3 regions of the Massilia sp. LXY-6 genome follow, and region 3 is predicted to be linked to each of the others. Evidence: predicted binding sites of a transcription regulator. Region 3 holds the regulator's gene; each other region holds the start of a gene.

Evidence for each region. The regulator sigma-54, encoded in region 3, starts transcription at its own class of promoters, with help from an activator protein. The targets are predictions, from matches to a motif close to TGGCANGNAANCTGCTTT.
Region 1: ACI48D_RS22130 (TldD/PmbA family protein) is a predicted target of sigma-54. The motif match lies at 4,170-4,187, and genes of this name have one in related genera.
Region 2: ACI48D_RS25360 (PEP-CTERM sorting domain-containing protein) is a predicted target of sigma-54. The motif match lies at 2,335-2,352, and genes of this name have one in related genera.

Annotation. Positions count from the first base shown of each region.
Region 1 covers NZ_JBKFGF010000054.1:35,889-49,354, reverse strand. The annotation lists partial or broken gene ACI48D_RS22140 (TldD/PmbA family protein) at 1-954, opposite strand, end outside; gene ACI48D_RS22135 (TldD/PmbA family protein) at 1,070-2,407, opposite strand; gene ACI48D_RS22130 (TldD/PmbA family protein) at 2,423-4,060, opposite strand; gene ACI48D_RS22125 (class I SAM-dependent methyltransferase) at 4,385-5,158, shown strand; gene ACI48D_RS22120 (trypsin-like peptidase domain-containing protein) at 5,239-6,774, shown strand; gene ACI48D_RS22115 (hypothetical protein) at 6,777-7,715, shown strand; gene ACI48D_RS22110 (serine hydrolase) at 7,720-9,372, opposite strand; gene ACI48D_RS22105 (TMEM165/GDT1 family protein) at 9,507-10,082, shown strand; gene ACI48D_RS22100 (CehA/McbA family metallohydrolase) at 10,127-11,788, opposite strand; gene ACI48D_RS22095 (outer envelope protein) at 11,885-12,784, opposite strand; gene ACI48D_RS22090 (aminotransferase class V-fold PLP-dependent enzyme) at 12,940-13,466, opposite strand, start outside.
Region 2 covers NZ_JBKFGF010000083.1:9,954-14,718, forward strand. The annotation lists gene ACI48D_RS25345 (hypothetical protein) at 1-512, shown strand, start outside; gene ACI48D_RS25350 (hypothetical protein) at 563-1,042, shown strand; partial or broken gene ACI48D_RS25355 (Arm DNA-binding domain-containing protein) at 1,404-1,567, shown strand; gene ACI48D_RS25360 (PEP-CTERM sorting domain-containing protein) at 2,398-3,093, shown strand; one part of gene ACI48D_RS25365 (IS3 family transposase) at 3,307-4,280, opposite strand; one part of gene ACI48D_RS25365 (IS3 family transposase) at 4,280-4,559, opposite strand.
Region 3 covers NZ_JBKFGF010000021.1:126,064-139,529, reverse strand. The annotation lists gene ACI48D_RS11035 (NADH:flavin oxidoreductase/NADH oxidase family protein) at 1-358, opposite strand, end outside; gene ACI48D_RS11030 (MerR family transcriptional regulator) at 431-814, shown strand; gene ACI48D_RS11025 (YqaA family protein) at 827-1,330, opposite strand; gene ilvA (threonine ammonia-lyase, biosynthetic) at 1,518-3,050, shown strand; gene queF (NADPH-dependent 7-cyano-7-deazaguanine reductase QueF) at 3,173-4,003, shown strand; gene ACI48D_RS11010 (PTS sugar transporter subunit IIA) at 4,347-4,829, shown strand; gene hprK (HPr(Ser) kinase/phosphatase) at 4,846-5,781, shown strand; gene rapZ (RNase adapter RapZ) at 5,841-6,701, shown strand; gene ACI48D_RS10995 (GntP family permease) at 6,792-8,195, opposite strand; gene ACI48D_RS10990 (3-hydroxyacyl-CoA dehydrogenase family protein) at 8,326-9,243, opposite strand; gene ACI48D_RS10985 (enoyl-CoA hydratase/isomerase family protein) at 9,336-10,421, opposite strand; gene hpf (ribosome hibernation-promoting factor, HPF/YfiA family) at 10,523-10,888, opposite strand; gene ACI48D_RS10975 (RNA polymerase factor sigma-54) at 10,974-12,461, opposite strand; gene lptB (LPS export ABC transporter ATP-binding protein) at 12,464-13,255, opposite strand; gene lptA (lipopolysaccharide transport periplasmic protein LptA) at 13,252-13,466, opposite strand, start outside.

The DNA of each region.
Region 1 (13,466 bases), on a different contig from region 3:
CACGCGGTCCAGCTCCGTCGGGTGGCCGACCGATTCGTGGATCGTCAGGAACAGGTTTTCCGGCGCGATCACGAGGTCGTACTTGCCCGGCTCGACGCTCTTGGCGCCCAGCTTCTCGCGCGCCTGCCTGCCGGCGTTGCGCGCTTCCTCGACGATGTCGTAGCCGCCCTTGTACAGGGTGGTGACGCCGCCGGCGGCGCGGATCTTGTGTTCGGGGCGCGCATCGAAGTATTCGTAGCCCATGCCGACCGGCGGCGCCAGCCCGGCGCGCGAACGGAATTTGCCGGTCGCCTTGTCGACGGCGGTGGCGGTGAGCGGCGCCCACAGGCGGTGGATGTCCTGGTCGATGTACGAGCCGTCGGTGGAGGCGAAGTACTTCTGCTGGTTCACCTGGAACAGGTTGGCCGTCATGAAGCTGGCGCCGGCGTCCAGGCCCGCCTTGTTGGCGGCGATCAGCATCTCGGCCTTGTCCTTGACGGGCACCGCGCGCCAATCCTTCTTGATGGGCGTGGCCCAGGCGACGTCTCCGACTCCCTTGACCGGGGCGAGCTGCACCGGCTCGGTCTGCAGCCTGGCGTTGGCGCGGGCGATCGCCACTGCCTGGCGCGCGGCGTTGGCGACGGCATCCGGATTCATCGCGTTGGTCGCGGCGAAGCCGTAGGCGCCATCGGCGATCACGCGCACGCCGATGCCGCTCGACTCGGTGTTCGTCACGCTCTGGACCGTCAGGTCGCGGGTGCTGATGAACTGGTTCAGGTAGCGCCCGATGCGCACGTCGCAATAGCTGGCGCCGGCCTTGGTGGCCGCGTTCAGGGCGGCATCGGCGAGCGCCTTCTTCAAGCTCAGGGCCATCGTGCTTTGCAGCTCTTCGGCGGCGATGGCGTTGCCGAAGACGGGGACCAGCATGGCGCCGGCGGTACCGGCGGCGAGGGTCAGGAAGGTACGGCGTTCCATTGAATCTCCAAGAATACCCGTCGTTCCCGCGAAGACGGGAACCTAAGTTTGTATGCGTTTCGTCAGCCCATGCAGAACTTAGGCCCCCGCCTGCGCAGGGACGACGTATTACTTTTTACACCGCGTCCGACAGCGACGTGAAATTGAAATCGCGTACCTTCATCGGCGGAATCGCCATCTGGAACGGCACCTCGTCGCCGCCGATGATGACCGGCTTGCCGATCTCCTCGATGTTGTTCAGCATGGTCACCGGACTCTCGTTGAAACGGAAGTTCTTGATCGGGTACTTGATCTTGCCGTTCTCGATGTAGAAAGTGCCGTCGCGGGTCAGGCCGGTCAGCAGCACCGACTGCGGGTCGACCATGCGGATGTACCAAGTGCGGGTCACCAGGATGCCCTTCTTGGTGCTGGCGATCAGGTCCGCGGTCGATTTATCCGTGCCGGCCATGATGATGTTGCCCGGCGTCGCGGTCGGCTTCACGCCCTTCTTCTTGGCCCAGTACTGCGAGTAGTTCAGGGCATTGACCTTGCCGTCCTTGATGATGTCCATGCGTTCGCGCGCGATCAGGTTCTGGTTATCCCACGGCAGCACCGGAACGTCCGGATTCCAGGGATCGGCCCAGATGTTGACCTGGCTGTCGAACAGCTTGTCGCCCAGGCGCGAGGCGCCGCCCTTCTTCGACAGGAAGCTGCGGCCCTCGTCGGTCTGGCGCGCGTCGAAGCCGAACAGCATGAAGCCGAGCAGTTCGGAGGTCGCGGCCGGCTCCAGGATCACGGTGTAGCGGCCCGGCTCCAGCGCCCGGGAGTCTACCGAGCGCAGTGCCTTCTCGATCGCCACGTCGGCCGCTTCGCGCGGATCGAATTTCGCAGCGTCGGTGGCCGAACGCTTGACCCAGCCGGAGCCGCGGCCGTCTTCGGTGCGGACCGTGCAGGTGAAGTCCAGGCCGGTTTCAATCTGGTGGCCGAACACGCCGTTCGAATTCGCGACCGAGGTGAACGAGGTGCTGTCGTTGAAGAAGCCGGCGGCCACCAGCTTCTGCTTGCGGCAGGCTTCGATCGCATAGGCCGCGGACTGGGCGCGGAATTCCGGATCGATCGCGGCGGTCTTCTTGCTGAAGGTCTCGGACGCGCGGTAGTTCTGCTTGGCGACGGCCGGCATGAACTCCGGATTTTCCGGCGCCAGCCTGGCCAGGTCTTCGGCGCGGCGCACGACTTTTTCCAGCGACTTGTCGTCGAACTCGTTGATGGTGGCGGTGCCCTGGCGCTTGCCGAAGGCGACCTGCACGGCGATGCCGGTGTCTTCCGCCAGGCCGGCGGTGGAGACCGCGTTGCGCGCGAAGCGGATGTTGCCCTTGCGGCTGCCTTCCACGGTCACGCTGCATTCGTCGGCCTTGGACAGCGACAGCACGCGGTCACAAATATGCTTGGTTTGTTCCTGGGTCAGGATGGTCATGGTGTGCTCCCTGCCTTAGCCGATCTTGCGGGCGGTGTTGATGACGTTGATGCCGTTGAAGCGCGCGGTCGAGGCGCCGTGCGACACGATGGAAATCTGCGGAGGCTGGCCCTTGCCGTCGAAGAAGGAGCCGCCCATGCGCCAGTCGCGCTCGTCGCACAGCGCGGTGCAGGCATTCCAGAAGTCCTGGGTGTTCGACTGGTAGGCCACGTCTTCCAGCATCTGGCCGATCTTGCCGTTGTTGATCTCATAAAACAGCTGGCCGCCGAACTGGAAGTTGTAGCGCTGCTGGTCGATCGAGAACGAACCGTCGCCGACGATGTAGATGCCCTTCTTGATGTCCTTGACCATCTCGTCCGGGGTCATCTTCTTCGTGCCCGCCTGGAGCGACACGTTCGGCATGCGCTGGAACTGCACGTTGCTCCAGCTGTCCGCGTACGAGCAGCCGTCCGATTCGGTCTTGCCGATGATGTGGGCCTGGTCGCGCGTGGCCTGGTAGCTGACCAGCACGCCGTCCTTGATGATGTCCCAGCGCTTGCACTGGACGCCTTCGTCGTCGTAGCCGACGTTGCCGAGCGAGCCCGGGGTGGTCTTGTCGGCCACGATGTTCACCAGCTTTGATCCGTAGTTGAATTTCTTCGACTCCCACTTGTCGAGGGTGGCGAAGCTGGTGCCGGCGTAGTTGGCCTCGTAGCCCAGCACGCGGTCCAGTTCCGTCGGGTGGCCGACCGATTCGTGGATCGTCAGCCACAGGTGTTCGGGCGAGAGCATCAGGTCATACTTGCCCGGCGCGACGCTCTTGGCGCTCAGCTTGCGCTTGGCGTCGCGGCCCGCGGCGCGCGCGTCCTCGACGATGTCATAGGATTTCGTGTACAGCGTGGCGACGCCGCCGGCGGCCTTGATCTTGTCTTCCTTGCGCCCGGCCAGGTATTCGTAGCCCATGCCGACCGGCGCCGACAAGCCCTGGCGCGAACGGAATTTACCCGTCGCCTTGTCGACCGCGGTGGCGGTCAGCGGCGCCCACAGGCGCTGGATGTCCTGGTCGATGTAGGAGCCGTCGGTGGACGCGAAGTACTTCTGCTGGTTCACCTGGAACAGCATCGACTGCATGAAGTTGGCGCCGCCGTCCATGCCGGCCTTGTTGGCGGCGATCAGCAGCTCGGCCTTTTCCTTGATCGGCACCGTACGCCAGTCCTTGACCACCGGCGTGGCCCACGACACCTCGCCCATGCCCTTGACCGGTGCGAGCCGCACCGGCTCGGACTGCAGCCTGGCGTTCGCCTTGGCGATCGCCACCGCCTGGCGCGCCGCGCCGGCCACGCCGTCCGGGCTCATGTCGTTGGTGGCGGCGAAGCCGTAGGCGCCGTTGCAGACCACGCGCACGCCGATGCCGGCCGACTCGGTGTTGACCACGTTCTCGACGTTCAGGTCGCGGGTGATCACGTACTGGTTGAGGTAGCGGCCGATGCGCACGTCGCAATAGCTGGCGCCGGCCTTGGTGGCGGCCCCCAGCGCGGTGTCGGCCAACATCTTCTTGGCGGCGGCCGGCATCGGGTTGAGCAGCTCTTCGGCGGCGATCGCGCGGCCGAATACGGGCACCAGCATCGAGCCGAAAGCCAGGCCGCTGATGTTGAGGAAAGTACGGCGTTCCATTGACGTCTCCTGAGGTGGACAGTGGCCCGGCGGACGGACCGCTCTTGTTATGCTGCGCTTCTACTTTGTCTTGTGCTGCTGAACCATATCAGCAAGCAAAGTTTTTGAATAGGCAATCTTTATGCCAAGCGCTTGAGGCCATGTTTGCGGATGCGGGAGCCGTCCAGTGTCCGGCTTGCACGTGTCCGCGGCGTGTCCGGACAGTGTCCGCGCGGACGCATTTGATGTATATGCAATCTTTACTTGACGACAATTATCGACTGGCCGATGATCGCCAGCAGAACCGGCATGGCGCCGGCACCCACCGATCCTGGAGACCCGAACATGAAACGATTCATCCTCGCTACCTTGCTTGCGGCCGGCCTGGCCGGCACCGCGCAGGCCGACGACACGCAACTGCGCGCGGCGATTGCCGGCAGCCACCGCAGCGCCGCCAACGTGGCGCGCGATGCGTATCGCCACCCGTACGAGACCCTGAGCTTCTTCGGCATCAAGCCGAGCATGACGGTGGTCGAATTGCTGCCGGAAGGCGGCTGGTACACCGAGATCCTGGCACCCTACCTGCGCCAGGACGGCAAGCTGATCGGCGGCGGCCTCATCTCCAAGACGATGCTGGAGTCCAACCCGGCGGTGTATGACAAGGTCGTGCGGGGCGGCTTCAATCCGCCAAAGGCCATCTACAACTTCGCCGCGCCAAACAGCGTTGACATGGTGCTCACCTTCCGCAACGTGCACAACTTCGTCGAGCTGGGCGACGACAAGGTCAAGGACATGTTCAAGGCCATCTACACGAGCCTGAAGCCGGGCGGCGTGCTGGGCGTGACCGATCACCGCCTGCCGGAATCCATGCCGCAGGACGCCAAGGCTTCCAGCGGCTACATCCACGAGTCGTATGTGATCAAGATGGCCGAGAGCGCAGGCTTCAAGCTGGCCGGCAAATCCGAGATCAACGCCAACCCGAAGGACAATGCCGACCACAAGGGCGGCGTGTGGGCGCTGCCGCCGACCTTCGCCAACCGCGACGAAGACCGCGCGAAGTACCAGGCCATCGGCGAGAGCGACCGCATGACGCTCAAGTTCGTAAAACCAACAATGTGACGCACTGGTGAATATTTGTGAACTTTTATGGGGCCGCCCGGTGTATAGTCAACCAGCAATTTTTTAAGTTAAAGAAACGCATGACATTTTCTCGTATCGCTGCCACAGCCCTGCTCGCTGCCGCCAGCCTCGCCGCCCAGGCCCAGGACAAGGATGCCAAGGCTGCGCCGACCGCGCCCGCCATCTCGTCCCGCGTCGAACGTTCGGTCGTCAAGATCTTTTCGACGCTGCGCCGGCCCGACCCGTACAAGCCGTGGACCAAGGCCACGCCGCAGGACGTCACCGGTTCCGGCGTGATCATCGAGGGCAAGCGCATTCTCACGAATGCCCACGTGGTGGGCTATGCCAGCCAGGTGCAGGTGCAGGCCAGCGAGGACGGCGACAAGGTCGGGGCCACGGTGGTGGCGGTGGCGCGCGGCATGGACCTCGCCGTGCTCAAGCTCGACGACGAATCCTTCTTCGACAAGCATCCGGCGCTGCCGCGCGCCAGCGTGCTGCCGGACGTGCGCGAGCAGGTGTTCGCCTACGGCTATCCGGTCGGCGGCAGCTCGCTGTCGATCACCAAGGGCATCGTCTCGCGCGTCGAATTCGTCCCCTACGGCTTCGGCAACGCCGGCCTGCGGGTCCAGATCGACGCGCCGATCAACCCCGGCAACAGCGGCGGTCCGGTGATCGCCGGCGACCGCATGATCGGTCTGGCCTTCTCCGGCGTCGCGAATGCCCAGAACATCGGCTACGTGATCCCGAACGAGGAGGTCGAACTGTTCCTGAGCGACATCGCGGACGGCCGCTACGACGGCAAGCCGCTGCTGCTAGACTCCATCCAGACGCTGGAAAACCCGGTCCTGCGCCAGTACCTCAAGCTCGACAAGTCGGTCGAGGGCGCGATCGTGCACCGCCCCCACAGCACCGACCCTGCCTATCCGCTGAAGGAATGGGACCTCATCACCCGCATTGGCGACTATCCGGTCGATAACCAGGGCATGGTCAAGCTGGGCCCGAACCTGCGCGTGCGCTTCCAGTACCGCGTGCAGCAGGTCGCGAAGGACGGCAAGGTGCCGCTGACCGTGGTCCGCGGCGGCAAGACCCTGCAGGTGCAGGTGCCGGCCGGCGGCCCGCGCCAGCTCCTGATTCCCGACCTGAACGGCGGCTACCCGTCCTATTTCGTGTATGGCCCAATCGTGTTCTCGCGCGCCACCACGGAATACCTGGCCTTCATGAACACGAATGCGGCGGCGCTGAACGCCTTCAGCTTCAACGCCAGCCCGCTGGTGACGCGCCGCGGCGACGCGCCGGACGCCCAGCACGAGGAGCTGGTGGTCATCAGCTCGCCGTTCTTCCCGCACAAGCTGACGGCGGGCTACAGCAACCGCTTCGGTTCGGTGGTCGAGTCGGTGAACGGCGTGCCGGTGCGCAGCCTGCGCCATCTGGTGGCCCTGCTGCGCGACCTGAAGGACGACCTGCTGGTGCTGCGCTTCGCCCAGCGCGAAGGCGAGACCATGGTCCTGCCGCGCAAGGAGATGCTGGACGCCACCGAGAACATCCTGTCCGACAACGGAATCCGTTCGCAGGGCTCGCCGGACATGATGGAAATCTGGAACGGCAAGAAGATCTGAATATGCCCCATTTGCAGCAGCGGACCACCCGGCTGTGCGCCGCCCTCGCAGCAGCGTCGGTGCTGGGCGCCGGCGCCACGCCTTCGCATATGTCCGCCGCATCCGCCGCGCTGCCGGCGCCGGCACAGCTGATGGCCCTGGCCTTTCCGGGCTGGGCCGACAGCACGGCCGCGCGCGTGCAGACCGTGTCCCTGCCCGGCCCTGCGCCGGGTGCCGGCCGCGACGGCTGGAGCGCCGGACCGGCGCGCGTGATCGCCGAACCCAAGCTGGTGCTGCGCCTGGCCCCCGGGCGCGTCATGCTGGTCGCCGGCCTGGCGCCGGCCGGAGAGGACGGCAAGCCGGCGGTCAGCCAGCTGACGCCGATGGCCCTGGCGTCCTACCGGTTCGAGCAGCGTGGCACCGCCTGGGTCGTGGCCGGGCGCCAGGGAGTGTTTGCCTGGCGCGGCTTCCACGGCACGGCGAACGTGCGCGCGGTCACGCTGTCGGAGCAGCGCCAGGGCATCGGCATCGAATACGGAAGCTGCTGGGACGGGTATTGCGGCACCTGGATGGCGCTGTACGAAGTGGAGAAAGGCGCCGTGCGGCGCGAGCCGGCGGTCGAGATGGCACTGTCCGGCTTGAATGCCGACAGCGCGGCCGACTGCGCGCGCCGCCTGCAGCCGCTGGTGAAGCCGCATACGCCGGAACCGGTTCCGGTCTCCTCGCACTTGCCCGAGGGCGCCCACACCGACAGCCATGACTGCTACGCCATCGAGAGCGGCTGGACCATCGAGGCCTCGCGCGGCCAGCCGGGCGACCTCGTCATCCACTACCAGGGCGCGATGAGCCGCGCCGAAGCCCACCTGGCGCCGCCGGTCGCGATCGACCAGCGCCAGGTGCTGCGCTACGGCAGCGGCAAGTACCGGGCGGTTTCAGGCTTCAATCCGGTGCCGCCTATCTAGCTCGTCACTTCTTCACGGGCGTGAAGTTCAGATCCTGGAAGTCGTAGCTGAAGTCGGTCTCGGTGGAGATCGGCTGCATCTTCATGCGCTCGATGCTGCCGTCCGGGTTCAGCGCGAAGCTCACGTAGGCGTCGGCGTTGAAGTTGCGCTCCTTCCAGCGCACGATGAAGGTGTCGTGCTGGAAGTGCTCCAGTTCCCCGGTCAGGTCCGGCGTGCGCGACAGCGACAGCACCTGCCTGCCACCCACGTGCTTGATGGTGGCGATGCCGTACCACGGATCCTGGTAGTCGCCGTCGTAGGATGCGGGCGGCAGCGAAGGCTGGGATTTCGCCGCGCGCGCGGCGCCGGTCTTGGCCAGGCGCGCCTTTTCCTTGGCGTGCATCTCTTCCTCGACCGACGCGACGGCGCCGATCCAGTCGGTCTTGTCATCCTTGTCCACCAGGCGCCCCAGCAGCTGCCACTGCAGCGCGTTCAAGGAGCCGCCGCTTTCGGCGTTGGTGAGGATGGCGATGCCAAGCTTCTCTTCCGGCACCAGTACCACTTTTGAATAAAAGCCCTGCAGCGCGCCGCTGTGCAGGGCCAGCAGGCGGCCGTGATAGTCGCGCAACTGGAAGCCCAGGCCATAGGCGGCGAAGTTGGCCTTGGTACCGGCCAGCTTGGCGTTCGGTTCGCCGGTGCGCATCGGCGTCTGCGCGGTCCACAGCTCGCGCGCCTGCTTGGCGCTGAACAGGCGTGCTTCCTTGCCGTCCGCACTTGTCCCGGCCCCTGCGGGCAGCTTGCCTCCCGCCAGCAGCACGTTCATCCAGCGTGCGATGTCCTCGGCGTTGGTGTTGATGCCGACCGCGCCGACCGCGTTCGGCACCGGCATCGCCTTCACGGCGGCGATCTTCTCGTTGATCTTGCTGTGGGCGTTGGCGACGTTCGGATTGCCGGCGTTTTCCGCCAGGCTGGTGGTGGTGCCGGCCATGCCGACCGGCGTCAGGATGCGCTCGCGGATGGTCTCGCCCCAGGTCTTGCCGGACTTCGCGGCGACGATCTTGCCGGCCACGATGTACAGCAGGTTATCGTAGGCGTAGCTGCTGCGGAAGCTGGTGCTCGGTGCGATATAGCGCAGCTTGTGGATGATCTCGTCGGTCGAGAAGCTGGTGGTCGGCCACCACAGCAGGTCGCCCGCGCCCAGGCCCAGGCCGCTGCGGTGGGTCAGCAGGTCGCGCACCGTCATCTCGTGGGTGACATACGCGTCGTACATTTGAAAATCCGGCAAGTGCTTGGTGACCGGATCGTCCCAGGCCAGCTTGCCCTCGTCGACCAGCATCGCCAGCGCGGCGGCGGTGAAGGCCTTCGAGTTCGAGGCAACTTCGAACAGGGTCTTGCCGTCGACCTTGTCGGGCGCGCCCAGCTTGCGCACGCCGAAGCCGCGCGCAGTCAGCACCTGGCCGTCCTTCACGATGGCGATGGCGATACCCGGCACGTCGAACAGCTTCATGACGCGTTCGACGTCGCTGCCGAGGTAGGAGAGCTGGGGCGCTGCCGCGGCGGTCGATACCGCGGCGGTCGGCACCGCGGCGGTCGACACCGGGACAGCGGCCGGAGCCGGAGCCTGCGCCAGGGCGGCGCCGGAGAATGCGATCAGGAGGGCTGCTGCGATGCGGTTCATGGAGTGCACTGTGGGATTCCTTGGAGACTGAGCTGAATAAGCAGGCGCCAGCAGGATAGCATTTTCAATGCATGCTAGAAAGCGCCCGCCTCTGCTATGATCGCGCCTTTGCTTTTCCCGCCCTGTCGCTTCACATGGACGCCTTCCTCGTTTCCACCGGCATCGTCGCCCTCGCCGAAATCGGCGACAAGACCCAGCTGCTGGCCTTCCTGCTCGCCGCGCGCTTCCGCCGTCCGCTGCCCATCGTGTTCGGCATCTTTGCCGCCACCATCGCCAACCACGCCTTCGCCGCCGCGGTCGGGGCACTGGTCGGCAAGCTGCTCGGCCCCGACGTGATGCGCTGGGTGCTGGGCCTGGCCTTCATCGGCATGGCCGCCTGGGTCATGGTCCCGGACGACATCGATGCGGAAGAAGCGGCGCCGGCGCGCTTCGGCGTCTTTTTGACCACGGTGATCGCCTTCTTCCTGGCCGAGATGGGGGACAAGACCCAGGTCGCGACGGTGGCGCTGGCTGCGCGCTATTCCAGTGCGGTAGCGGTGGTGGCCGGCACCACGCTGGGCATGATGCTGGCGAACGTGCCGGCCGTGTACTTCGGCGACCGCATCGCCGGGCGCGTGCCCTTGAGGCTCGTGCACGGCATCGCGGCCCTGATCTTCCTGGTGTTGGGCTTGGCCACCTTGTTCGGCCTCGGCAGAAATCTCGGCTTTTGATGCGCTCGGCTTTTGATGCGCTCGGCTTTTGATGCGCCAAGCCTCTAAGGCTGCTCTTCCGCCAGCTGGTTGACCCACACCGGCGCCGACCACAATACCTTGCCGTCGTCCTGGGTCAGCTTCACATAGTAGAAATGCTGGCCCGGCGCCGGCGTGACAGTCGACGACGCATCAAGCGTTAATTGGCTCACCGCGCCGTTCCGGCCCGGCACCCCTTCCATGATCGCGATGGCCGCCGCGCGCCGCCCGGCGCCGTTCGCGAACTGCACGGACAGCTGGAGCGCGCCACGGTTGTCGAAGCGCTCGCCCATCAAGTGTCCGTTCGCGGTAAACACCAGCTGCGATTCCTTGTCCATGGTCGCGAACACGCGCCGCGCGCGGACCGCGGCGACGAAGCTGTCACGGGTCAGCGGCTCGCCGTTCGGCACCAGCACCGCGGTGCGGTTGGTGTACGAGGCGCCCCAGTTGGCGCAATGGTTGTCCTGGTTGCTGCTGAAGGCCACATGGTAGCCCGCTTCCAGCAGCTTGTTGCAGGCCGCCTCGAAGTTGCTGCGCCGGGTTTCCGCTTCCTTGTCGTTGGCCGAAAAGGCCGACGTGTTCATCACCTCGCACAGCGCCATCGTTTCGTCGCCGTCCGCCGTGTAAGCCAGCGGCACCCCATCCACCTTGAACTGGTCGTTCAGCGAAGGGTGATTGAACTGGCCGATCCAGCCCTGCTTGCGCATCAGCGTGTACAGCGCGCCGTAGTCGCTGCGCGCGGTGGCGGTGTCGGCCAGCAGTTCACCCTTGCCGTTCCTTTCCCAGCCCAGCAGCTGGTCGCTGTTGAAGATGTTCAGGTGGCCGCCGTTGCTGATCACGCCCCACTCCATGCCGTACAGGGCCAGGAAGTCGCGGTGCTGTTCGTTGAAGTCCCGTGCCGTTTGCAGGCCGGCCTGGTACAGCGCCCTGGCGGCGGCCGGATCGGCATCGGCGCGGGTGCCGTCCGAGCCGTCATACATGTGGTTGTGCTCGGAGACCATCAGCATGTCCAGGCCATGCGCGCGGGCGTAGGGAAAGGCGGCGTCCGGGCCGAAGGGCGCGGTCTGCGGGTCCTGCGCGCCGCGGCAATCATCGAGGGCGCCGCCGCCGTCGCTGTCGCGGGTCTGGCTGTGCAGGTTGCCGTAATAGACGGTGTACGGCAGCGCGCCCGCCGCCGGCGCAGCCTGCAGGACGGTGTGCCGGCCGGGCAGCGGAGCGAAGGCCGGCAGTGCGGGCACCGGCGGGCTGCCGACGGCGATGTCCCAGGATTGCTCGACCTCTTCGCTGCCCGCTGCGGCGCGCAGGCGCACCCGGTACACGCCGGGTGCGGGCCGCCGGTTCGCCAACCTGTTCCCCAGCCGCCCCGGCCAGCGCACCGGTACGTCGACCGGCCGGCCGGACAGGGTCCCGCCCTGCCAGCGCGCGACCTCCCGACCGCCCGGCGCCACCAATGCGAGGTGCCAGCGCAGCTTGCGGTGTCCGCGCAGGCCCGGGTAATCGAAGGACAGTGTAAAGGTGCGCGCATCAAGGCCGCGGCCTTCGCCGTGGTAGGGCGCATCGAGCATCGCCTCGAACTCCTGGTGCTCGTGCGGGACAGGAACCGCGGCGGCAAGCTTGCAAAAGCTGGCCGCTGCCAGGATGAGGCAGCGGGACCAGGCCGGGGATGGGGAAAGGGATGAGGTTTTCATGATGCAATTTTTGCAATTGCATCATTCCCCCATCTTGATCACCGGCTCATGATGATGTCAATTTATTATTATTTAATTGACAAAAACATAGACTGATCAGAAGTGGTATTCGGCGCGAACCATCGGCGTGCTGGCGCGCTGGCCGCGGTTGCCGGTCGTGGCCGCCGTGTTGCCGAACTTGTTGTTCCAGAACTGGTATTCGACGCCGACGCGGAAGCGGTTCTTCGGCTGGCCGAAACGGCTGCCGAGGTCGTACATCAGCTGCATGTCGAGGTTGGTCTCGGCGCCGGTCGGGTTACCGACCTCGTCCCTGCCCTTGGCGGCAATATAGTTCAGGTAGCCCTCGAAGGACCAGCCGGCGCCGTACCCGCCAGCCCAGCTGTTCGGGACCGGGATGCCCCAGCTGGCCGACAGCATCGGGTGGTAGTCGTAGGTATAACGGCTGCGCACCTGGGAAATCGGCGGGAAGGCGCCGCTCGGCGCATTGCTCTCGCGGATCAGGAGGATGCCGGTGCTGAGGAAGCCGGGCACATCCCACATCAGGGTCGGTCCCAGGACCAGCATGCGCTTGCGCGAGTTGTAGCCGACGTCGTTCTTGGTGTTCCAGTCGAAGCCCAGCACCAGGCCCAGGCCCTTCACGGGACCGTAGGCGATGGGCGCGCCGCGCAGCGCGCCGATGTCGAGCGTGTGGCGGTAGACGATATAGGCTTCCTGCGCGCCTTCGGTCTGGTTCAGCGAGCCGGGGTCATTGCTGTCGGACTGCAGCAGGTCGACGTTGAAGTAGTTCGAGCCGTACTTGTAGCCGCTGGCGTGGGTCAGCGCGAAGATGTTCTTCTTGATGTCGGCCGGGTTGAAGGGCTCGCGGAAGCGCTGCCCGTAGCGCCAGCTGATCGCCGTGTCGCTCCAGTCGGCGGCATAGGCCGGCAGCGCCGTACTGGCGGCCACAGTCAACAATCCGAACGCGGCCAGGGCCGCGACGCTTGTACGTTCGCTCATCGTTTTCTCGATTTTTAGTAAGGGGGGTTATTGTAATGACGGGATAACGCTAGTGTAGCTGGAAGCCGCCACGGCCGGCAGCTACTTGTCGTATTCGCGCCAAAGCCCCGCCGGCGCAATGCGCGGCAGGCGACGCTGCCGCCCCGCGGACTTTCTTATGCGGCCGGGGCGAGGGCCAGGCCGCCGGCCAGGCTCCAGGCTTGCGCATGGCCCAGGCGCTGCAGGCACAGCGCCGCCCGCGCGCTGCGGTTGCCGCTGCGGCAGACGAATACCAGCGGGCGCCGCGGCGCCGCCAGGAAGTGGCCGAGGTGTTCGGCCAGGCGCGACAGCGGCACCGCCTGCGCTTCGATGCCGTGCAGGTGCGCCGTGCCCGCTTCGAGCTCGCAGGCTTCGCGCACGTCGACCAGCAGCGCGTCCTCGTGCGCGCGCAGGAAGGCATCGAGCCGCTCCGGCTGCAGCTGCTGCAGCGGCCCCGCCGGCGCCGTACGCAGCCCCTGCGCCGTGGTGCAGGGCGCGCCGCCGGCGTCAAGGCCATGGCACAGCACCGACCCGCCGTCGACCAGGCGCGCCAGGCCATGCGGCGCTGCCTCGCCGATCATGAGCCCGCCGGTAAAGGCCAGGCGCACCGCCGCCGGCCCCAGCTTGCCGTCGCGGGCGCGGCCGGCCAGGAACACGGCGCCGC
Region 2 (4,765 bases), on a different contig from region 3:
AAAAGCATGTGTTGGAGGTTATCACGGCAAAAGGAGCGAAGCGATTTGTCGACAAGCCGCCATATGAAGAGATGGGCGGCTTGCGCTGGCGCTACTGCGGCTACGCCCCTCAAGCCAAGGCTCATCTGATCGAGAGGATGGATGAAGACTTTTACTCGGGGGATCTTTTGTTCGATGACACTGGGCGGTTGATGCATGCCGGGCATACCGTCTTGTTCTCGCCAGACGAAAAGGAATTCCTGGCGATCGAACAGGAAGATGGCGTAGATGGTGAGAACTGGACGGTCTACGATGCCGCAGGAAAGGCCAAATGGAAGGGCTACGCTGGGACAACCGCCAAGGTGGACGGGATCGACTCTGTCATATCCACGTTCGATCATCCCCAATGGAACAATCAGAGCAAGCTTACGGCACGCTTTGTTTGCACATCTTCCAAGACCCACGGCGTAGTAACGTTATCCCGTTCGCCGTCCGGTAACTTGAGTTGGCGCGGTCACGTGAAATGTTCGTGATGTGGCGTGTAGCTCTGGACTTCATGGTGTCAGTTCATACCGGAATAAACATGCGAAGTATCCGCTGGATCATCTTTGCCATGCTAGTGGCCCGCGTGTCAATTTCCGCCGCTATGCCTCCAAGTACGCTGAAGCGCGCGTACTTGGACCGTTTGCGACGCGTCCACGTGATAGATGCAAGCAACCGCGCTTCCTTAATTGATGGCTTTCCAGCGATCAACTTAGTGATGGCACCGGACCGCCATTCAGTCGCCTGGAGCGTCGGCTACAAGGACAAAGAAGGAGAAGCCCTGTCCGACGAAGTCAGAATATATCGGCAAGGTCGAGTGCATCGCCTTCCGTGTGGCCCAGCGAGCAGCGACTTTGCATTCCGGGACGGAGGCCGTCGTTTGGTATTGCGATGTGCCGGCTTGCACTTCGCCGGTCTACAGGAACTCTACGATACGGACACGCTCCAGGTTGTCGCCAGTTTTCAGGAGGCGGAAATACTATTGGAGCAACGACCGGATTGGAATATTGATGCCGACTGACAGTGAACGCAGATCCGCGACGAGGGTCCAAGTAGTCAGCGGGCTTCCGCAAACGAAAACCGCCCCCTAACTCTGAACAGCTATGTATCCATGCGTGTATCCACGTCACAGATGAGCTTGCCAAGAAAACCCAGCAGCCACGCTGCTTCTAGCGGACTCGTCGATTCCGGCCGGAGGCACCACAACACTGTACTACCCGGTTTTACATCGTATCATCAGCCCGCATTTCCTATGAACTGCGGGCTTTTTGCTGTCTTGCTCAGTAACAAGAAGTATCATCGTATATCGACCAATTGTTGGTACTTCTCTTGGTATCGCCAATGCCGGCGACGTGCTGGTACCAACATCCCAAGGATGAGCGATGGTCCTAACCGACACCTTCGTACGACAAGTGAAGCACCGCGGTGGCCCAACGGCGAGAAGTATGCTGATTTCAACGGGATGTACCTGCATGTCAGCGCGACCGGAAAGTACTGGCGCCTCGCGTACCGCTACCTCGGCAAGCAGCGCACGCTCGCCTTAGGCACTTCATAAAAGTGAGCGGCTGGCTGGAGAAAGACCTGATCCCCTCGCTTGGCAGTCTGCCCATCTCCGATCCTGAAGGACCAAGGTTTGTTCTCGCGCTGTCTGATTTCATACCCGCAGAGTACCGCTGGCCTGTGGATCGACCAGCACAATTAGATCGAACAGGCAATCGCTGGCGAACTGCGTGAGGTCCGCGGCTTAGCAAGCAAAGCCGCCGAGCACCTCGCCCGCATCGCCGTAGTCCTCGCGGTGATGAACGATCCCGCGGCGACCACCGTGACCGAAGATGGATGCCACGCGCGGCAGTCCTGATGGAGTTTTACCTGGGTAAAGCCCTGCGCTTGACCAACGTGTAGCCCCAGCACGAGGTTCGCCTGTGACCTTCCGTCTCCGCATCCCTGGACGGGATGATGCGAAGGCGGCGCACGTCGCTAATCCGACTAATCCGCTTATCAACAGCCCGTCGGTTAGCGGATTAGCTGACCGCCGCCGTCTGTGCATGAGTGCGCGCATGCTCGTCCACGCTCACACTGCCGCAAGAAGCAGGGTTTCTTGACTGATTACGCAGCAGCCGAGGCAAGAATAATTCCGCTTATAAATAAATATTAACTCTTTAAAACTCTTTAATTATTTTAACATTGTTAATATTTGTAAATAAAATACGATGTCGATAAAACTTACAATTAATAAACCAAAGCAAGAGTAAGTTTTTAAGAATTGATAAGAAGCACCTTATTATTCAATTGCTTAGCGTTTCTTTAATTTGTTGGCACGCATATTGCTAATTACTTCGCGCAGCACAAAAACCTCCACAATACAAGGGAATATCCATGCCGAATAAAATTCAACTTGCATTAGCTTTTTTCTTCACTACGGCTGTAGCTAGCGCTTCCGCTGCACCTACCGTACTTACCTTCGAAGGCATTGGGAACGGTGCCTCAGTGCTTAATTTCTACAATGGGGGAACGGACGGCAATGGGAATAGTGGAACCAATTACGGCATTGAATTTGGTTCAAATACGCTAGCAGTGATAGATGCGGATGCCGGCGGCAGCGGAAATTTCGCTAATGAACCTTCGCCGAATACTGTCATGTTTTTCCTGACCGGAAGCGCGATTCTGAACAGTTCAGCCGGCTTCGATACTGGATTTTCGTTTTTCTATAGCTCTTCTGAAGCGGCAGTAGTTAACGTCTATGATGGTTTAAACGCGACAGGTAAACTGCTTGGCTCGATCAACTTAGCATCACAGTATAACAATGGATGCAGCGGAGATCCGACCGGCGACTATTGCAATTTCACTCCGGTAGGTGTAAGTTTCGCGGGCATTGCACATTCGATCGATTTTGGCGGCACCGTCAATAAGATCGCGTTTGACAATATCACTTTTGGTTCGGCGATTGCTGGAGGCCCAACCGAGCCAGGCCCTGGTAGTGAGGTGCCAGAACCAGGAACCTTGGCGCTTCTTGGACTAGGCCTGCTAGGCACGACGGCAGCTCGTCGGAAGTTTTCAAAGCAGAAAGTTTAATTTCGCTTTGATCCAGTCTGGAAATCTGAACCGGCCGAAATCTATTGTGCTCGGCCGATTTTTCGATCAGTCACTCCATGGCAGGTGTATTCGTAGAAGATCACGCAATTTAAATTCAAGCACAGCACCGACCAGTTCCAAGTGTGGTTAGCACAATCTTGCGTCTGGACTGTCTAAAGTGGACCCATCAGTCAAGACAATCAGCCGGCGAGTTTAAGCTATGTCCGTTTCTACCTCAGCAGCTGCCCGGCGCTGCCCCGTAATGCTATCTTGCGCATGCTCGAGCACCGCGTCGCCGAACTTGTCGATGATCGGCGCACCGCCCCCGACGCCAGCACGGTAAACTTGATCTGGCGTCCCGTAGCCCAGGGCCTGATGCGGCCGCTCGGCGTTGTAGAACGCAAAGTACTGCGCCAGACCGACTGTCAGCTCGGCCATGTTGGTGTAGCCCTTCAGGTACACGTCCTCGTACTTCACGTTACGCCATAGGCGCTCGACAAAGATGTTGTCCAGTGCCCGCCCGCGCCCGTCCATGCTGATCGCCACGCCTTCGCGCTTGAGCACGCCGATAAACACGTCGCTGGTGAACTGCGAACCCTGGTCGCTGTTGAACACTTCGGGCTTGCCGTGGTGGCGCAAGGCCTCTTCCAAGCAGTCCACACAAAATGACGCGTCCATGCTGTTGCTGATCCGCCAGGCCAGCACCCGGCGCGAGTACCAATCGATGATCGCCACCAGGTAGGCAAAACCACGCGCCAGTCGGATATAGGTCAGATCCGTACTCCACACCTGGTTCGGCCGCGTGACCGCCACTCCACGCAGCAGGTACGGATAGACCTTGTGCTGCGGATGCGGTTTGCTCGTCGCCGGGCCCGGCGCCATGCCTGCCAGAGCCATTTCCCGCATCAGGCGCTGCACGCGCTTGCGATTGACGCGGTGTCCTCGGCCGCGCAAGAACACCACCATGCGCCGGCTGCCGTAGAACGGCCGACTGGTGTACTCCTCGTCGATCAGGACGCGCAGCGCGTTGTCCTCCTGGTCCTCATGCTGTTGGCGGACCATCGCCTCCAGCCTTCGGTACACCGTCGCTCTCGGGACACCAGCGAGCTCGCACTGGCGCGTCAACGGCAGGCCCGCAAGGGCAGGCTCGATCCAGTCCATGCGCTCGTTGCGACTTACAGCCCCAGTTTTTTTTTGAGCCAGTCCGTCTCCAGCTTCAGCCGGCCGATTTCGCTGTAGAGCTTGTCCTCCGGGCTGCTCTCGTCCACCGGCTTCGGGCCGCGCTTGGTATCGAACAAGGAGCTCGCGTTCTCCAGAATCTCCTTCTTCCATTGCGTGACCAACTGCGGATGCACGTTGTGCTCCTGCGCGATCTCGTTGATCGTCTTCACCCCGCGAACCGCTTCCAGGCCAATCTTGGCCTTGAACTCCGCCGAATGCGTCCTGCGCTTCTTACCTTCACTCATTCGCTATCATCCTTTCGCGGACGACAGCTTAAACCACCGTCTCAAAGTCGGGGTCCACTATAGTCGGCCATGGGTAACGACGATCGCTACCCTGGACTTCTGCGCTCCCTAGGGAAGCGCTGATTTAATCGCCGAGCTCCCCCGGCCGCCGGCGCAACTGGCACAATGATGCATCCCATCTTTCCAGCATCACCGATGAAGCAAAC
Region 3 (13,466 bases):
CCGACGGCGCCCACGCCAGCCCACCCATGTTGGCCATGACCTGGCGGCCCGGGTGGCTGACCTGCATCCAGGCCTGGGCGCCGCGTGCGCGCGCCGCTTGTGCCCATGCCGCGAACGGCGCGAGCGGCGTATCCGCTTCGAGCGCGATGGTGCCCGGGCCGGTGAGCGCGCGCCGGTCGACCATCACGTTGCCGGTGATGAGCAGCCCGGTGCCGCCCTCGGCCCAGCGCTGGTACAGGCGGTGGATGGCCGGTCCCGGCAACTGGCCGGCGTCGGCCAGGGTTTCCTCCATGGCGGCTTTGGCCAGGCGGTTCGGGACGGTCGCGCCATTCGGCAGGGTCAAGGGAGTGAACAGCATGGGGCTTCCTACATGGGTTGGGGATCGATGATGTATCCTAAGCTTGAAGTCAACTTCAAGGTCAAGCCTTATATGAAAATCGGTGAACTGGCGGAGCGCAGCGGCATTCCGGCATCGACCATCCGCTACTACGAACGCGAGGGCTTGCTGCCGAAAGCCCAGCGCGGCGCGAACAGCTACCGCGTCTACCAGAACGGCACGCTGGAACGCCTCGACCTGATCCAGCTTGGGCAGCGTCTCGGATTTTCGCTGGACGCGATCCGCACGGTGATGGCGCTGCAGGGCGATGCGCTCAAGGACGCGCTGCTCGGCAAACTGGAAACGCGGCTGGAAGAAATCGACCGCTTGCGCGCCGTCCTGGATGCGCAGCGCCGCTCGGTGGTCGAAGCGAAGGAACGGGTGCAGGCGGCGCGGGACCAGGGTGTATGCGCGGTCGAGGCCGCCTGGGCCGGCTGACGGCGAGCTAGCTCAGCCGAACCAGTGGCTGGTGGTGTTGCCGATCCACTTCCACCACCCGTCCGGCACATACAGCAGGGTCACGGTCATGAAGATGTAGCGCCCGAACTTGCCGATCGCCATGTACATCACGCTCGACCAGAACGGCAGGTGCAGCCAGCCGGCCAGCGTGCACAGCGGATCGCCGATGCCCGGCACCCACGACAGCAGCATGGTCTTCGAGCCGTAGCGAGCCAGCCAATGGAACCAGCGCGACTTGCGCTCCTTGGCGAAGGCGACCTTGGCACGGTAGCCGATCCAGTAGTCAACCACGCCGCCCAGGGTGTTGCCCAGGGTCGCGACCAGGATCGTCGGCCAGAACATGGCCGGGTTGGCTTTCACGACGGCGAACACGGCCGGTTCCGAGCCCAGCGGCAGCAGGGTCGCCGAGACGAAGGCGATCAGGAAGACGGAGGTGAGTCCGACGGTTGGCGCGGCGAGGACTTTCAGCAGCCAGAGGACGGCGGACTCGATCATCGAAGAATGGGGGTAGACGTAGTGTAGGTGACAGGTCCATTATAATGAGGAAAAACCCAGCATCACGACACGGTAGGCTTCGCTCCACCCCGCAGCGCCCGCCACACTGCACCCCTCGTCGGTTACCACCAGGCAGGAAAGTCCAGCGTCGCCCCGGAATCCAGTTCAGCAGAATATCGCATCCGCCATGACTACCGACTACCTCAAGAAAATCCTGACCGCGCGCGTCTACGACGTGGCCCAAGAAACTCCGCTCGAATACGCGCCGACGCTGTCCCAGCGCATGGACAACCGCATTTATTTCAAGCGCGAGGACATGCAGAGCGTGTTCAGCTTCAAGCTGCGCGGTGCCTACAACAAGATGGCGCACCTGAGGCCGGAACAGCTCAAGCGCGGCGTGATCTGCGCCTCGGCCGGCAACCATGCGCAGGGCGTGGCCCTGTCCGCGAGCCGGCTCGGCTGCCGCGCGCTGGTAGTGATGCCGACCACCACGCCGCCCGTCAAGATCGACGCGGTCAGGGCGCGTGGCGGCGCCAACGTCGAGGTGGTGCTGCACGGTGATTCCTATACCGATGCCTACAACCACGCCCTGACGCTCGAGCGCGAGCAGCAGCTGACCTTCGTGCATCCCTTCGACGATCCGGACGTGATTGCCGGCCAGGGCACGATTGGCATGGAAATCCTGCGCCAGCACTCCGGCCCGATCCACGCGATCTTCGTGGCCATCGGCGGCGGCGGGCTCATCTCCGGCGTCGGCGCCTATGTCAAAGCGGTGCGCCCGGACATCAAGATCATCGGCGTGCAAACCGTGGATTCCGATGCGATGGCGAAAAGTCTGAAAGCCGGCGAGCGCGTCACCCTGCCCGACGTCGGCCTGTTCTCGGACGGCACCGCGGTGCGCCTGGTCGGCGAGGAAACCTTCCGCCTTGCCAAGGAAGTGGTCGACGAGATCGTGATCGTCGATACCGACGCGATCTGCGCCGCAATCCAGGACGTGTTCCAGGACACCCGCAGCATCCTCGAGCCGGCCGGCGCGCTGGCCGTGGCCGGCGCCAAGGCCTATATCGAGCGTTCGCAGATGTCGCGCAATCCGGTGAAGAGCGAGACCCTGGTGGCGATCGCCTGCGGCGCCAACATGAACTTCGACCGCCTGCGCTTCGTGGCCGAGCGCGCCGAGGTCGGCGAGGACCGCGAGGCGGTGTTCGCCGTCACCATCCCCGAGCAGCGCGGCAGTTTCAAACGCTTCTGCGCGCTGGTGGGGCCGCGCAACGTCACCGAATTCAACTACCGCATCAGCGACGAGCGCGAAGCCCACATCTTCGTGGGCGTGCAAATTGGCAGTCGCAGCGAATCCGGCATGCTGGCGCGCACCTTCGAGGAACACGGCTTCCGCACCCTCGACCTCACGCATGACGAGCTGGCCAAGCTGCACATCCGCCACCTGGTCGGCGGCAAGAGCGCGCTGGCGCACGACGAGTTGCTGTACCGCTTCGAATTCCCGGAACGCCCGGGCGCGCTGATGCGCTTCCTCGACAGCATCGCGCCGAACTGGAATATCTCGCTGTTCCACTACCGCAACCAGGGTGGCGACGTCGGCCGCATCCTGGTCGGACTGCAGGTGCCGGCCGGAGAAATGGATGAGTTCCGGCAATTCCTGGCGAGCCTCGGTTACCGGCATTGGGACGAGACGCAGAACCCGGTCTACAAGTTGTTCCTGTAAGGTCACGCGTGGGCGCATGATGCCCACGCGGAAGCGGCGCATCAATTGGGATAAAGGTGTACGATACGCGGCTTTGCCGGCGCGGCGATCCCGCGTCAAGTCCGTCGTATCGAGACTGAACCATGACCAATACCCCTGATCAATCGCCGCTCGGTAAGCCCTCGGCCTACCAGACCCAGTACGCGCCCGAGCTGCTGTTTCCCATCCCGCGTCAACAGAAGCGCGACGAACTTGGCCTGAAGGGCACCCTGCCCTTCTTCGGCGTCGACATCTGGAACGCCTACGAACTGTCGTGGCTGAACATGCGCGGCAAGCCGCAGGTGGCGATCGCGACGATTACCGCGCCGAGCGATTCGCCCAACATCGTCGAGTCGAAGTCGTTCAAGCTGTACCTGAACTCCTTCAACCAGACCCGTCTGGCGAACACGGATGCCCTGCTGGCCCTGCTGCGCGAAGACCTGTCGAACGCCTTCGGCGCGCCGGTGCACGTGGCGCTGACCCTGCCGGAAGACTTCGGCAAACTGAAGATGGGCGAGCTGGAAGGCCTGCTGCTGGACCGCCTCGACGTCGAAGTCGACAACTATGCGCCGGCACCGGAACTGCTCAGCGCCAGGCACGACGAAGCCGCGGTCGAGGAGACCCTGGTCTCGCACCTGCTGAAGTCGAATTGCCTGGTGACGGGCCAGCCGGACTGGGCCAGCGTGCAGATTCATTACGTCGGTCCGCAGATCGACCAGGAAAGCCTGCTGCGCTACCTGATCGGCTTCCGCGAGCACAACGAATTTCATGAGCAATGTGTCGAGCGCATCTTTACCGACATCCTGCGCCACTGCAAACCGAACAAGCTGGCCGTGTATGCCCGCTACACCCGGCGTGGCGGGCTCGACATCAATCCCTGGCGCGCCAATTTCAGCACCGGCAAACCGCCCAACTTGCGCACTGCCCGCCAGTAAGATTCTGTGCCATGCGCGGGTTGTATAGAAAACCCACGCATCGCCCCCATCTAGTGTGCGTTTCCAGCGACAGAATCGTGGCATCAAAGCGACGTCACCAGCGCGTCGCGCCATGCCCCACACTGGGCAGCTTGGCAAGATTCGGCTAGAAAATACGAAAGATGGGCCTGAAATAAGCCTTTCCGTGCGCGAAATTTGGAATTTCGTAGCGGAAATTGTGCACGACTACATGAGGATCGCGAACGCCCAGTCGTACAGACGCGAAATCGAATTACACGGCCATAAAACAAGCCTATAATTCCCGCTCGCAAGCACCTGGGTGCACCGCAATACGAAGCGTGTTATGACTAATTTAAGCAAAATCCTCTCGCTCGAGAACGTTCAGCTTGATCTGGAAGTGTCGAGCAAGAAGCGCGCCTTTGAACAGGCCGGCCTGATTTTCGAGAACAACTGCGGCATCGCCCGCTCGACGGTCTCGGATAACCTGTTCGCGCGCGAACGCCTCGGTTCGACCGGTCTCGGCCATGGTGTGGCCGTGCCGCATGGCCGGATCAAGGGCAGCAAGAGCCTGAAGTCGCCGCTGGCCGCCTTCGTGCGCCTGGCCGAGCCGATTCCCTTCGAATCGCCCGACGGCCTGCCGGTGAGCCTGCTGTTCTTCCTGCTGATTCCGGACCACGTGACCCAGCAGCACCTGGAGATCCTGTCCGAGATCGCCGAACTGTTCTCGGACGAAGCGGTGCGCACCGCCCTGGCTACCGACCCGGATCCGCGCTCGGTCCACGAGCGCATCATCAACTGGCAACCGAGCCTGCAGGCCCTGGGTTGAATTTACCGAAAATTTCATGCTCCAGACTCCGCTGACCATCCAAAGGCTGTACGACGACAATCGCGACAGCCTGCAACTCGGCTGGTTCGCAGGTTTCCCCGGCGGCGAGCGCCTGATCTCGGGCGACGCGGTCTCGGCCGCCGACCAGGTCGGCCACCTGAACCTGATCCACCCGGGCCGCATCCAGGTGTTCGGGCACCAGGAACTGAATTACTACCAGCGCCTGAAAACCGGTTCGCGCAGCCACATGATCGGCGAGATGATCGCGGGCGGCCCGCCGGCCCTGATCATCGCCCAGGGCCTGGACACGCCGCCGGACATCCTCGCCATTTGCGACGAGCAGAACATCCCGCTGTTCTCGACCCCCTTGCCGGCGGCCCAGGTGATCGACTTCCTGCGCGTCTATTTATCCAAGAAACTGGCGCAGCGCGTGATCATGCACGGTGTGTTCATGGACGTGCTGGGCGTGGGGGTCCTGATCACCGGCGATTCCGGCCTCGGTAAAAGCGAACTGGGCCTGGAACTGATCTCGCGCTCGCACGGCCTGGTGGCCGACGATGCGGTAGAGTTCTCGCGCATCGCCCCGAACATGATCGAAGGCCGCTGCCCGCCGCTGCTGCAGAACCTGCTCGAAGTACGCGGCCTGGGCCTGCTCGACATCAAGGCGATCTTCGGCGAGACCGCCGTGCGCCGCAAGATGCGGCTGAAGCTGATCGTCCACCTAGTCAAGCGCGGTGCGCTGGACGAGGAAGTCGAGCGATTACCCTTCCACTTCCCGACCGAGGACGTGCTCGGCCTGCCGATCCGCAAGGTCGTGATCCCCGTCGCGGCCGGCCGCAACATCGCGGTGCTGCTCGAAGCCGCGGTACGCAATACCATCCTGCAGCTGCGCGGCATCGACACGCTGCAGGAGTTCATGGAGCGTCAACGCCAGGCGATGAGCGGCGATTAAGCGCGAGCGCCGGCCAAGAGGTGCAACAAAGTCACACATTGTTGCGGTATCATCAGCGTATGCGCATCGTTCTCATCACCGGTATCTCGGGCTCCGGTAAATCGGTTGCCCTCAATGTCCTCGAAGACGCAGGCTATTACTGCGTCGACAATCTGCCACCTCCCCTGCTGCCTTCGCTGGTGGACACGATCAATGGCGACAGCAAATGCGTCGCCATCGCGGTCGACGCGCGCAGCGCCGAGTCGCTGGTCGAACTGCCGGCCACGGTGCGTTCGCTGCGCGAGCAGGGCCATGAGGTGAAGGTGATGTACCTGACCGCCAGCACCCACTCGCTGGTGGCGCGCTTTTCCGAAACCCGCCGCAGCCATCCGCTGTCGCACGAGCTGCGTCCGGGCGAAAACCCGGCTGCGCGCCGCACATTGATCGAATGTATCCTGGAAGAGCGCGAGCGCCTGGGGCCGATCGAGAAGCTGGGCCACGTGATCGACACCTCGGAACTGTCGGCGAACAAGCTGCGCGCCTGGGTCAAGGAACTGGCCGAGGTCGAATACGCGCGGCTGACCCTGTATTTCGAATCGTTCGCCTTCAAGCACGGCGTGCCGCTCGACGCCGACTTCGTGTTCGACGTGCGCGCCGTGCCGAACCCCTACTACGACCTGACGCTGCGTCCGCTGACCGGCAAGGACGCGCCCGTCATCGCCTTCCTCGACGCCCAGCCCCAGGCCGCCGAGATGCTGGCCGACATCCGCGCCTTCGTGGCGAAATGGCTGCCCTCGTTCAAGACCGACAACCGCAGCTACCTGACGGTGGCGGTCGGCTGCACGGGCGGCCAGCACCGTTCGGTCTACATGGCGGAACGGCTGGCGGCCTACTTCGGCGATACTGAACGGGTGGTCGTCCGGCATCGCGAGCAGCACTGAAGCGTTTGCCAAGGTACCGCTAACGTATGATCGTCGTTCCGGCTAACGTATGAGCATGGGCCCCCGCCTGCGCGGGGGCGACGTAGGTGCTTACACCAACCCAGTCGCGTAATACACCCCGATCACGAAGAACACCGCCAGGGTCTTGATGACCGTGACGGCGAAGATCTCGCGGTAGGACTCGCGGTGGGTCAGTCCGGTCACCGCCAGCAGGGTGATGACGGCGCCGTTGTGCGGCAGGGTGTCCATGCCGCCGCTGGCCATCGCGACCACCCGGTGCAGCACTTCCATCGGAATGTGGGCCGCTTCCGCGCCCTTGATGAACAGGTCGGACATGGCGGCCAGCGCAATGCTCATGCCGCCCGAGGCCGAACCGGTGATGCCGGCCAGCGAGCTGACCGACACCGCGGCATTCACCAGCGGATTCGGAATCCCTTTCAATGCATCGCTCACGACGATGAAGCCCGGCAGCGCGGCGATCACGCCGCCGAAGCCGTATTCGGACGCGGTGTTCATCGCCGCCAGCAGGGCGCCGCCGACGGCCTCTTTCGAGCCCGCCGCGAAACGCCGGCTGACGCTTCGGAACGCGGTCGCGACCACCAGCAGGATGCCGAGCAGCAGCGCGGCTTCGACCGACCAGATCGCCAGCACGGTCTTGATCGTCGCCGTCACCGGGGTGTGCACGCCGGGCAGGACGTCGGACGGCACCGTGTAGGCGTCGCCGCCGTACCAGACCGGGATCATCTTGGTGAACACGAAATTGGCGACGCCCACCAGCACCAGCGGCAGCACCGCGATGAGCGGATTCGGCAGCGCTTCGCCGGACGTCTCCTGCGGCTCGTTGGCGAGCGAGCTGCCGTAGCCTTCACCCTTGGCCATCGCGGCGCGGCGGCGCCACTCCAGGTAGGACAGGCCGACCACGATGATGAACAGCGAGCCGATGGTGCCGAGCGCCGGCGCGGCCCAGCCGGTGGTCTTGAAGAAGGTGGTCGGAATGATGTTCTGGATCTGCGGGGTGCCCGGCAGCGAATCCATGGTGAACGAGAAGGCGCCCAGCGCGATCGCGCCCGGCATCAGGCGCTTCGGGATATTGCTTTGCCGGTAGAGCTCGGCCGCGAACGGATACACCGCGAACACCACCACGAACAGCGACACGCCGCCATAGGTCAGCAGCGCACACACGGCGACGATCACGGCGTTCGCGCGCGAGCGGCCGATGTAGCGGATCGCGGCCTGCACGATGGACTTCGAAAAGCCGGACATCTCGATCACCTTGCCGAACACGGCGCCGAGCATGAAGACGGGGAAGTAGAGCTTGACGAAGCCGACCATCTTTTCCATGAAGATGCCGGTAAACACCGGCGCCACGGCGGACGGGTCGGTGAACAGGACCGCGCCGAGCGCGGCGATCGGTGCGAACAGGATGACGCTATAGCCGCGGTAGGCGGCAACCATCAGGAAGGCCAGTGCGGCCAGGACAATCAGAAACGACAAATCAGACTCCATTATTGTTGTACTCGTCCGGACGCGTTGCTGCCGTCCGGACGTATCGATGCATGTCCCACAGCCCGAAGCTTCGGGCAGGGGACATTCCTTGCTTCATGCCGCGCAGGCGGCAACGAATTCATTTGCCGGCGAGCTGGCGCAGGCGGCGCGCCTTCAGGTCTTCGAGCCTGGCGTCGTCCCAGCTGTAGAAACCCTGGCCGGTGCTGGCGCCCAGCTCGCCCTTCTCCACGTGGGCGCGCATCAGCTCGAGCACGTCCTCGTCCTTGGCGAGTTCCGGCATCAGGTTGGCGCCGATGCCCATCAGGGTCTGCAGGCCGCCCAGGTCGGCGCTCTCGAAGGGGCCCATGATGCTGTAGCGCCGCCCCAGGCAGGCTTTCATGACGGCGTCCACGGTCTCGGGCGTGGCCGCACCCGAACGCACGATGTGCAGCGCCTCGCGCAGTACCGCGAATTGCAGGCGGTTGCCGATGAAGCCGGGAATGGCGGCCTTCAGCACGACCGGCTCGGCTTTGGCACCGGCCAGCAGCGCGACGCAGCGCTCGACCACCTCGGGTGCGGTCGCGCTGCCCGGCACCACCTCCACCAGCGGGATCAGGTGCGGCGGGTTCCAGTAATGCGCGACCAGGAAGCGCCCGGGCGCCGCCATGTGTTCGGACAGCGCGTCCGGCGGAAAGCCGCTGGTATTGCTGGCGATGATGGCGTGCGGGGCCATGATGGCTTCCAGCTGCGCATACAGCGCGTGCTTGGCCGTGAGGACTTCGGGAATCGCCTCGATCGCCATGGCCGCGCCGGCCAGTTCGCCCGCATCCTTCGTCACGCGCAGGCGCGCGAGCGCGGCATCGCGTGCCTGCGCGTCGATGAGGCCGGCGTCGATCAACTGGGACAGGATGTCGGCCGCCACGGCCGGGATGCCGGCAGCACGGCCGGGGTCGGCTTCCACCACCAGCGTGGCATGGCCGGCCAGGGCGAACTTCGTCGCGATGCCTACCCCCATCAGGCCGCCGCCTACGACACCGATCAAGTGATCATTTGTCATTTCGCCTCCTTTATTTCTTTATGCAAATTACATCACCCGCAAAGATAGCAGGGATGATGCATTGCGTCATCGGAAAGCGGGGACTACCGTATTTATACTAGGTGTCGCAGCGGATGCGCGTACGCCGGCCACACCGGCTCGAAGAAGCGCGCCACCATCTCCGGCGTGACGGCATCGAGCGTGGGCGGATTCCATGTCGGCGCATTGTCCTTGTCGATCACCAGGGCGCGCACGCCTTCCAGCACTTCGCCGTGCTCGAAGTTGCGGCGCACCAGCGAGCGCTCCATGCGCAGGCAGCCGGCCACGTCCATCGTGGCGCCGCGCACCAGCATCTCGCGCGTCACGCACATCATCAATGGCGAGCGTTGGCGCATCGCCGCCAGGGCTTTCTGCGCGAAGGGATGGTCGTCGCCCTCCAGCGACGACATCACCGCCTGCACGGACGCCGCGCCGAAGTGCCGGTCGACCAGCGCGCGCTGGGCCTGCAGTTCGCTGGCCCCCGCCTGCGGGGCGAACGGTGCCGCGAAGGCGCGGATCGCGGCCGCCAATTGCGCGCCCGGCGTCTTCGCGATCAGCGCGTGCAGGGCGTCCAGTTCGGTGCTTGGTACGAACACGTCGGCCAGGCCGACATGGAGCGCATCGGCGGCACCGATGGTCAAGCCCGTCAGGCCCAAGTACACGCCGAGCGCGCCCGGCGCGTGCGACAGGAAGTGGCTGCCGCCGACGTCCGGGAACAGGCCGATGTTCACCTCGGGCATCGCCATCTTCGTGCGCTCGGTCGCGATGCGCAGGCCGGTTTCCGGGCCGCCCTGGGCGATGCCCATGCCGCCGCCCATCACCACGCCATCCATCAGCGCGATATAGGGCTTCGGATAAAAATGGATCAGGTGGTTCAGCGCGTATTCTTCGGTAAAGAAGTCTTCCAGCAAGGCACTGCCGCCCATGGGCGTGGCATGGCCGGCCTGGTGGAAAAAGCGGATGTCGCCGCCCGCGCACAGGGCTTTCTCGCTGCTGCTCGTGATGACGACGGCGTCGACGTTCGCGTCGTCGCGCCAGGCCAGCAAGGTTTCCGTGAGTGCGCGCACCATCTCCAGCGACAGCGAGTTCAGGGCCTTGGGACGGTCCAGGGTAATCACGCCGGTGCCGTTCGCCACCCGGGTCTGCACGTATTCGCTCATGTCTCTTTTTATTGATTGAAAAGGAAAACGGCATTCTAGCGCCCAACAACGAAAAGGGCGCCAATGCGCCCTTCCTTACCTGTGCTGCGCCAGCGGAATCGTCACGCTGCAGCGGCAGCTTCTTCCTCTCCCCCTTCATTGGCCATGCGTTTCAGCGGCGTACTACTGTGATCCTGGAGCATCTGCTTGTACTTCTGGACTTGCCTGTCGAGTCGGTCCATCAGCATGTCGATTGCCGCGTACAGGTCGTGTGCGGCACTCGCAACGTGAACGATTTTCCCGGCAACGCGCAAGTTGATCTCGGCCTTCTGGCGTTTTTCTTTCTCGGTGAGATTGTCTATGCAGAGGATGACGTGGGAGTCGATCACTTGATCGAAATGGCGGGTGATGCGTTCGAGCTTGTTCTGTACGTATTCTCGGATTGCTGGGGTTACATCGAGATGATGTCCGCTGATAGTGAGATTCATACACACTCCTTTGAAGATGCGCTGCCTGGCATGCGCAGGTCGCGCGCCGGACGGCGTTATTGCAAGAGCTTGCTGCTAAAAATAGCTACAGGGATTTGCGGAGGCTGACGGGAGGGATCTTCAGCGCCTCACGGTACTTCGCAACCGTGCGGCGTGCGATAACCATTCCCTGTTCCCCTAGCATCTCCGCGATCTTGCTATCGGATAAAGGGTTTTTAGGGTCTTCTGCTCCTGTGAGTTGTACGATGAGGGCCCGGATCGCGGTCGAGGATGCTTCACCTCCTGCCTCGGTCGCGACGTGACTCCCGAAAAAGTACTTCAACTCAAACATGCCGTGCGGCGTCAGCATGTATTTTTGAGTTGTCACCCGAGAAATCGTGCTCTCGTGTAGACCTAGTGTATCAGCTATCTCACGTAAAACAAGGGGCCGCATGGCAACCGCGCCATGGGAGAAAAAGTTCCGTTGGCGCTCGACAATGGCTTGCGCCACCCGCAGGATGGTGTCGAAACGCTGGCGCATGTTCTTGATGAGCCACTTCGCTTCCTGCAGCTGCGCCGCCAGCTGCGACTCCGATTTCCCCTGCTTCATCAAGGCGGCGTACAGGCTGTTCACGCGCAGGCGCGGCATCACGTCGGGATTCAGCTGCACGCTCCAGCCATCCTTCGCGCGGCGCACGATCACGTCCGGCACCACGAAGTCGGAGACATCGGACGCGAAGGCCGCGCCCGGATGCGGATTGCACCGGCGGATCACGACCTGGGCTTCGCGCAGGTCCTCGTCGTCGCAGTCGAGGGCCTTCTTCAGCTTGTTGAATTCGCGCTGCGCGAACCAGGTCAGGTAGCGTTCGACGATGGTCAGCGCCATGCGCCGCGTCACCATCGGCACGCCGGGCATGCGGCGGATCTGCAGTGCCAGGCACTCGGCGGCGCTGCGCGCACCCACGCCGGGCGGGTCCATGCTCTGCACCAGCGACAGGGCGGTGCGCACTTCGTCGAACTCGATTTCCAGTTCGGCCGGCAGGCGCGCGTGCAGTTCGTCCAGCGATTCCTCGAGGTAGCCGTTGTCGTCGAGGGTGTCGACAACGATCTCGACCAGCGCGCAGTCGCGCGGCGAGATGCAGGTCAGGCGCACCTGCTCCATCAGGTGTTCGCGCAGCGAGACGGGGCTGGCTTCCAGCTGCGGGCGGCCGTCCTCTTCCTCGCCGCCGCTGCCGGAGCGGCCCGGCTCACCCCAGTCCATCTCGCGCTCGGCGCCGCCGGAGTCGCCGTTGTCGCCGTCGCTGCCTTCGGCTTCGCCGCCGCCGCCGCCGCCCTCCTCTCCCTGGCTGGACGAGGGCGGCGAGTCAGGCGTGGTGGAGGTCGACGAACCGTTGTTGATCGCGCCGTCCGCCAGCAGGCGCACGGAACGGTCGAGCGGATCGTCGAGGCGCTCGAGCAGCGGGTTGTCGCCCAGGACCTGTTCGATCTCCTGGTGCAGCTCGAGAGTGGACAGCTGCAGCAGGCGGATCGACTGCTGGAGTTGCGGTGTCAGCGCAAGGTGCTGTGATGTCTTGAGTTGCAGCGTCTGTTTCATGACTACATCCGGAAGTGTTCACCCAGGTAGACGCGGCGGACCGATTCGTTGGCGATGATATCGTCGGGCCGGCCCGATGCGAGCACCGCGCCCTGGTTGATGATGTAGGCGCGGTCGCAGATGCCGAGCGTCTCGCGCACGTTGTGGTCGGTGATCAGGACGCCGATGCCGCGCTCCTTCAGGAAGCGCACGATGCGCTGGATCTCGATCACCGCGATCGGGTCGACACCGGCGAACGGCTCGTCCAGCAGCACGAAGCGCGGATCGGTCGCCAGCGCGCGCGCGATCTCCACGCGGCGCCGTTCGCCGCCCGACAGCGACAGCGCCGGGTTCTCGCGCAGCTTCTCGATCTGCAGCTCGGCCAGCAGTTCGTCGAGGCGCTCGTCGATGCGGGCGCGGCTCAACGGCTTGCCGTTCTCGCGCTGCAGTTCGAGCACGGCGCGGATGTTCTCTTCCACCGTCAGCTTGCGGAACACCGAAGCTTCCTGCGGCAGGTAGGACAGGCCCAGCATGGCGCGCCGGTGGATCGGCAGGCTGGTGATGTCGGTGCCGTTGATGACGATGGCACCGGCATCGGCCGGCACCAGGCCCACGATCATGTAGAACGAGGTGGTCTTGCCGGCGCCGTTCGGGCCGAGCAGGCCGACCACTTCGCCGCAGGCGACCTGCAGCGAGACGTCGCGCACCACCAGGCGCTTGCCGTAGCTTTTCTGCAGTCCCTTGACGACCAGGGTGCTGCCGCCTGCGATGGCGCCGTCTGCGATGGCGCCGGCTTCTGCATGGACATCCGTCATTGCTTGGCTGCTCCCGCGGGTTGTGCCGCAGCCGGCACGGCACGGCGCGGCGCGATGATGATGGTGCTGCGGCCGCCGCCTGCCTTGCTCGCGCCGCTGGCGTCGTTGTGCACGTTCGCCTGCTCGGTACGGTTGTCGTAGGAGATGAACGGGCCGTTCACCTCGCTCGTCATGCGCTTGCCTTCGAGCTGCTTGACGACCGCGTTCGAGA